Regions from separate parts of the Soehngenia saccharolytica DSM 12858 genome, predicted to be linked through region 1. Evidence: a T-box and tRNA genes for the amino acid it is inferred to sense, from the RefSeq annotation. Region 1 holds a T-box; the other holds one or more tRNA genes.

Evidence for each region. The T-box of region 1 lies ahead of leuS (leucine--tRNA ligase). A T-box ahead of a tRNA ligase gene usually reads a tRNA of that ligase, here a tRNA-Leu.
Region 2: it has a tRNA-Leu gene. The T-box ahead of leuS (leucine--tRNA ligase) is inferred to sense a tRNA for this amino acid. The anticodon was not compared.

What each region holds. Positions count from the first base shown of each region.
Region 1 covers NZ_JCANTN010000002.1:70,795-74,224, reverse strand. The annotation lists gene leuS (leucine--tRNA ligase) at 1-1,663, opposite strand, end outside; T-box leader at 1,700-1,889, opposite strand; gene asnS (asparagine--tRNA ligase) at 1,939-3,327, opposite strand; gene BO51_RS01115 (replication-associated recombination protein A) at 3,347-3,430, opposite strand, start outside.
Region 2 covers NZ_JCANTN010000007.1:5,936-9,365, forward strand. The annotation lists gene glmM (phosphoglucosamine mutase) at 1-393, shown strand, start outside; gene BO51_RS03170 (DegV family protein) at 409-1,272, shown strand; tRNA gene BO51_RS03175 (tRNA-Leu) at 1,509-1,592, shown strand; gene tig (trigger factor) at 1,717-3,018, shown strand; gene clpP (ATP-dependent Clp endopeptidase proteolytic subunit ClpP) at 3,021-3,430, shown strand, end outside.

The sequences.
Region 1 (3,430 bases):
CATATAAAAATTTATGCCAAAATCTTGAATATAATAAATGCAATGTTGTATGCTCCATGCCACCATTGTACCAGTCAACTGGCATCCAATAATCTAGAGCTTCTCTTGAGGCTAATTCTTCATCATTATGCGGATCAGTATATCTTAAAAAATACCACGATGATCCTGCCCACTGAGGCATAGTATCAGTTTCTCGTTTAGCTGGTTTGCCACATTTTGGGCAAGTCGTGTTAACCCATTCGGTTATGTTTGCTAAAGGTGATTCTCCATTGTCGGTTGGCTCGTAATTTTCAACTTCAGGCAATAATACTGGGAGTTCTTCTTCTGGTACTTTTACCCATCCACAATCTTCACAGTAGATCATTGGTATTGGTTCTCCCCAATATCTTTGTCTTGAAAACACCCAATCTCTTAACTTATAATTTACTTTTCTCTTCCCAAGTTCATTTTTTTCGAGCCACTCAATGATTTGTTCTTTAGCATCCTTCACATTCATTCCGTTTAAAAAGTCAGAATTAACTACAATTCCATTTTCAGTATCAGTATAGGCTTCTTTTGAAACATCTCCACCTTTGATTACTTCTACAATAGGTAGATTGAATTTATTAGCAAATTCCCAATCTCTTTCGTCATGTCCTGGAACTGCCATAACCGCACCTGTGCCGTAAGTTATCAATACATAATCTGAAATCCAAATAGGTATCTCCTTATTGTTAGCTGGATTAATTGCTTTTATTCCTTTAAGCTCTACGCCCGTCTTTTCCTTCGATAGCTCTGTTCTTTCAAATTCTGATTTTTTCATTACTTCTTCTCTATATGCCAATACCTCATCAAAATTTTCGATTAGCGATTTGTGTTCATCTATTAATTTATGCTCTGGTGCAAGAACCATATAAGTTGCTCCAAAAATGGTATCAGGTCTTGTAGTGAAAACTTTTATAGACTCATTTGTTTTGGAAATTTTAAATTCTACCTCGGCTCCCTCTGACTTTCCAATCCAATTTTTTTGTTGCAATTTTACTCTTTCTATATAGTCAACCATATCCAAATCATTTATAAGTCTTTCAGCGTACTCAGTTATCTTAAGCATCCATTGGTTTTTAACTTTCCTTATTACCTCTCCACCGCATCTCTCACAATGGCCTCCTACTACTTCTTCATTTGCAAGCCCTATTTTACAATTAGGGCACCAGTTGATTGGCATCTCTTCTTTGTATGCTAATCCCTTATCAAAAAGTTTCAAAAATATCCATTGTGTCCACTTATAGTAGCTTGGATCAGTAGTATTTATTTCTCTAGACCAATCAAAAGAAAAACCTATTGACTTTAACTGGGACTTAAATCTTGCAATGTTTTTTTCAGTGACAATCTTGGGATGAATTTTGTTCTTAATAGCATAATTTTCTGTAGGCAATCCAAAAGCATCCCACCCCATAGGGAATAAAACGTTATATCCTTCAAGTCTTCTTTTTCTTGATACTACATCTAATGCTGTATAAGGTCTAGGATGACCTACATGTAAACCTTCTCCAGATGGATATGGAAATTCAACTAATGCATAATACTTTGGTTTTTCGCTGTCATTATAGGCTTTAAAAGTCTCTTCTTCATCCCAAATTTTTTGCCATTTTTCTTCAATTTGTTTGTGATCATAGTTTTTCATATAATAACCTCCGTAAACAAAAAATTAACCTCTCGTCTTAGAGACGAAAGGTCTTTCCGCGGTACCACTCTTTTTGATTAATCCACTCATTTATATAACGAGATATCCCGTCCAATTAGCTTGGAAACTCTAAGACGAGTTCAGATACCCTAAATATTGCCTTTCACCATTCGACAACTCTCTGGAAATTAAAGCATATCTTACTACTTCTTATCATTGTTTATATTAAATTTGTTTAAAGTATACCAGATGGTAATTCAAATTACAACAAAAATCTAAAATTCACAACTATTTACAGTTCTTGGAAATGGAATTACATCTCTTATATTTGACATTCCTGTGATATACATAACTGCTCTTTCAAATCCAAGTCCAAATCCAGCATGTTTAACTCCACCGTACTTTCTTAACTCAAGATACCACCAATAGTTTTCTAAATTCATATTGTTAGCTTTCATTTTATCTAATAATACATCGAGCCTTTCTTCTCTTTGACTGCCTCCTATAATTTCTCCAACTCCTGGAACTAGCAAATCCATAGCTGCAACAGTTCTGTTGTCATCATTAACTCTCATGTAAAAAGCCTTGATTTCTTTTGGATAGTCAATTACAAATATCGGTTTGTTGAACTCTTGTTCTGTCAAATATCTTTCATGTTCTGTCTGTAAATCCATACCCCATTCTACAGGGAATTGGAACTCTACACCTGACTTTTTCAATAAATCTATGGCTTCAGTATAAGTAATTACTCCAAAATCTGAATTTACAATGTTGGTAAGTCTGTCAATCAATCCGTTTGATATAAAGGAATCAAAGAAATCCATTTCTTCTTTTGCGTTTTCTAAGACATAGTTAATAATATATTTAAACATCTCTTCGGCTAATTTCATATCATCAGCTAAATCTGCAAATGCTATCTCTGGTTCAATCATCCAGAACTCTGCTGCATGCCTAGCTGTATTCGAATTCTCAGCTCTGAAAGTAGGCCCAAAAGTGTACACATTTTTAAATGCTAATGCAAATGCCTCCGCTTCAAGTTGTCCACTTACAGTCAAGTTAGTCTCTTTGCCAAAAAAATCTTCTTTGAAATCTATTTCTCCGTTTTCAGTTCTAGGTAGGTTGTTTAAATCTAGTGTCGTCACTCTAAACATCTCTCCAGCACCTTCTGCATCAGAGGCAGTTATAATAGGTGTGTTTACATACACAAAACCTTTTTCCTGAAAAAATTTGTGAATTGCAAAAGCCATCATTGATCTTACTCTAAAAACTGCATTAAATGTATTTGTTCTAGGTCTTAAGTGTTGTAAAGTCCTTAGATATTCAAGCGAATGTTTCTTCTTTTGAATAGGATAATCATTGTCTGATGGAGCTAATATATTTATCTCGTGAGCCCTTATCTCAAAAGGTTGTTTAGCCTGTGGTGTTTCTACGACTGTCCCTATCACTTTTATAGCGGTATATATAGGCAATTTATCTATATCATCGAAATTATTAATATTTTCTTCATATATCACTTGCAAATTTTTAAAGAATGTACCGTCATTTAATTCTATAAATCCTAATTTTTTTGATGATCTTTTTGTTTTAATCCATCCCTCAATCTCTACTTCCTTGCCAATAAAGCTTTCTTTAAATTTGTACATATCTTTTACAGATGGTTTCATGTTATCCTCCTTTTGTAATTTATTTTAGTTTATCTTTTTTAATAAAGCTCAACCACTTTTTTATTGTAGCTTCATGTCCTAATTCAGTCGGTTTATAATAAAT
Region 2 (3,430 bases), on a different contig from region 1:
AATTATGTGCTAGGAGGGGAACAGTCAGGTCATATAATTTTTATGGACCTAAACACGACTGGAGACGGATTAGCCACGGGTTTGCAATTGTTAAAAATAATGATTGATGAGAAAGAAAAAGCATCGACTTTAAATGATTTGGTAGAAAATTTTCCACAAGTATTAATCAATGCTAAAGTTAAGCCGGAGAATAAAAATAAGTTTTTAGACTTTCCGGAAATACAAATTGCAATTAAAGAGTTGGAGAAAAAGTTCAGTGGAACTGGAAGGGTTCTTATAAGGCCATCTGGAACAGAGCCATTGGTAAGAGTCATGATTGAAGGAAGAGACTATGATTGGATAAAGAAAGAAGCAGAAAGTCTAGCTCTATTAATTGAAGATATATTATTATAGAATAGGAGAATGAATATGATGATTGTAGCAGATTCGAGCTGCGATGTTAACGAGCAATTACTAGAATCAATTAATATTAAAGAAATTGAAGAAAAAATCAATGACAAATTAGCAATAGATTTTGTGCCATTTAAAATATATGTAGACGGAGTTGAATTCATAGACGACGAAAATTTAAATAAAAACGAATTTGTCAATGCTATGAAGAATAGTCCAAACCCAATAAGAACTTCTTGTCCATCGCCTGGTGATTTTTTAAATTCATTTATGAAGAGCACTACATCTTTTGCCATTACAATATCTAAAGAGTTGTCCGGAGCATATAATGCTGCCATGACAGCTAAAGATATTGCATTGGAGCAAAAAGACAAGTTTATACATGTATTTAACTCTAAATCAGCTAGTGCTGGTGAGGTATTGGTGCTTTTAAAGCTCGTAGAAGAAATAAAAAAAGGCATATCTAACCTTGAAATAGTTGAAAATGTCGAGAAGTATATAGCTGAAATGAAAACCTATTTTATTTCTGAAGACTTGGGAAACTTAATAAAAAATGGAAGAATGTCAAAGGTAACTGGATTAGTTGCAAATATCTTAAACATTAAACTCATAATGAAAGCTAATGAATTCGGAGAAATAGAGTTGGCAGAGAAAGCAAGAGGAGTAGGAAAGGCATTTAAAAGACTGGCAGAGATAATAGAAAATACAAATGTCAATTTTTCAGATAGAATAGCAGTGATTTCACATGCGAATGCATTTGACAAAGCCTTAGGATTAAAAGACAGTCTAAAAAAACTAAAATTTAAGGACATTATTATTGTCGAAACTAATGGATTATCAACATCATATGTGAATGATGGCGGAGTGATAATCAGCTTTTAGAAACAGTTGTTAACTAAACTGTTTAGTTTTTGTAGTATTGCCTAGATTATACAAAATTTGCCTGTTTTTATTTTGACATAAGTTTGCAAGACTAAATTAGACTGCAAAGCAAAAAGGGGTCTAATTTAGTTTTACAATTAATGTTTTCTAGAAAAATAATGCATATTTTTGATATGCTGTTGACAAAATAACATTAAATGCTATAATTATAAAGGCAGGCAAATTTTATGCATTATGCGGGAATGGCGGAATTGGCAGACGCGCTAGACTTAGGATCTAGTGTCATTGACGTGGGGGTTCGAATCCTCTTTCCCGCACCAGAATCAACCAGTGGTATCGGCCATTGGTTTTTTTATATACTGTCTGTTTATATTAAAATTTTGTCAGTTGTGATATAATAAAACGATGAAATTAAAGCAAAAAATTATCATAGGGGGTTCATTAATGAAATTAGATTATGTAAAAAAAGAAAAAAATACCGTATATTTCGACGCTCAGTTTACTCCTGAAGAGTTTGAAGAAGCTGTACAAAAGGCTTATGTTGCTAATAGATCAAGATTTAACATACCAGGTTTTAGAAAAGGGAAAGCACCTAGACAACTTATCGAATTGAATTATGGCAAAGAAATCTTCTATGAAGACGCTATTAATGAGCTTTTACCAGATGCATATTCAAAAGCTATAGAAGAATTCAAATTAGAACCAGTAGATAGACCAGACGTAGATATTGATGATATAGAGAAAGACAAACCAGTAATTGCCAAATTTAGCGTAGAAGTAAAACCAGAAGTTAAATTAGGTGATTACAGCAGCATTGAAATTGAAAAAACTGACTACACTGTCACTGAAGAAATGATAAATGCAGAACTTGAAAGAGTTAGAGACATGAATGCAAGGATTATAGATGCTGGAGACAGAGAAATCGCAGATGGAGATATATTGACCATCGACTTTGAAGGATTTATTGACGGAGAGGCATTTGAAGGTGGAAGTGCTGAAGATCAAACACTCGAAATTGGTTCTGGACAATTTATTCCTGGATTTGAAGAAGGATTGATTGGAAAGAAAAAGGGAGAAGAAGTTGAAATAAATGTTAAGTTCCCAGAAGACTATTTTGAAGAATCTTTAAGAGGAAAAGATGCAACCTTTAAAGTGACAATAAAAGAAGTTAAATATAAGGAATTGCCAGAACTTGATGATGAGTTTGCTATGGATGTAAGCGAATTTGATACATTAGAAGAATACAAGCAAAGCATCAAAGAAGAATTAGAGAAATCATTAAAGGAACAAGAAAATATTGATATTGAGAACAAGATTGTTGAAAAATTAGTTGAGATATCTGAATTTGAAATACCAGAAGCTATGATTGAAGCTCAAATAGATTCTGAATTAGACAACTTTGATTACAGAATGAAAATGCAAGGCTTTAGCCTTGAAAAATATCTAGAGCTAACTAATATGACTATTGAGCAAATGAGAGAGAGCTTTAGAGAAATAGCAAAGAAAAAAGTAGAAGCCCAACTAGTTTTAGAAGCAGTAGCTAAAAATGAAAATGTTCAAGCAACTGAAGAAGATATACAAAAAGAATTAGAAAAAATAGCTGAATCATATAGCCCTGACAATAAAGAGAAATTCATTGAAGACATGAAAAAAGGAGATTTAAATTTCTTAACCGAGGGTATAATAAATGACAAGGTTTTAGATATGCTCAAAGAAAGAGTCAAATATGTTCAAATGGAGGGATAATCATGGCATTAGTGCCAATAGTTGTTGAACAAACAAATCGTGGAGAGAGGTCGTACGATATATACTCTCGACTATTAAAAGATAGAATTATTATGCTGGGTAATGAGATTAATGATCAAGTAGCTGAGTTAGTTGTAGCTCAGATGCTATTTTTGGAAGCTGAGGATCCAGAGAAGGATATTCAATTGTATATAAATAGCCCTGGTGGATCAGTAAGCGCAGGATTTGCAATTTTTGATACAATGCAATACATTAAGCCGGATGTAGTTACTATTTGCATCGGGAGAGCCGCTAGTATGGGAGCTTTTCTACTAGCAGCAGGTCAAAAAGGGAAGAGATTCGCATTGCCAAATGCTGATATAATGATTCATCAACCGCTTGGAGGAGCACAAGGCCAAGCTGAAGATATAAG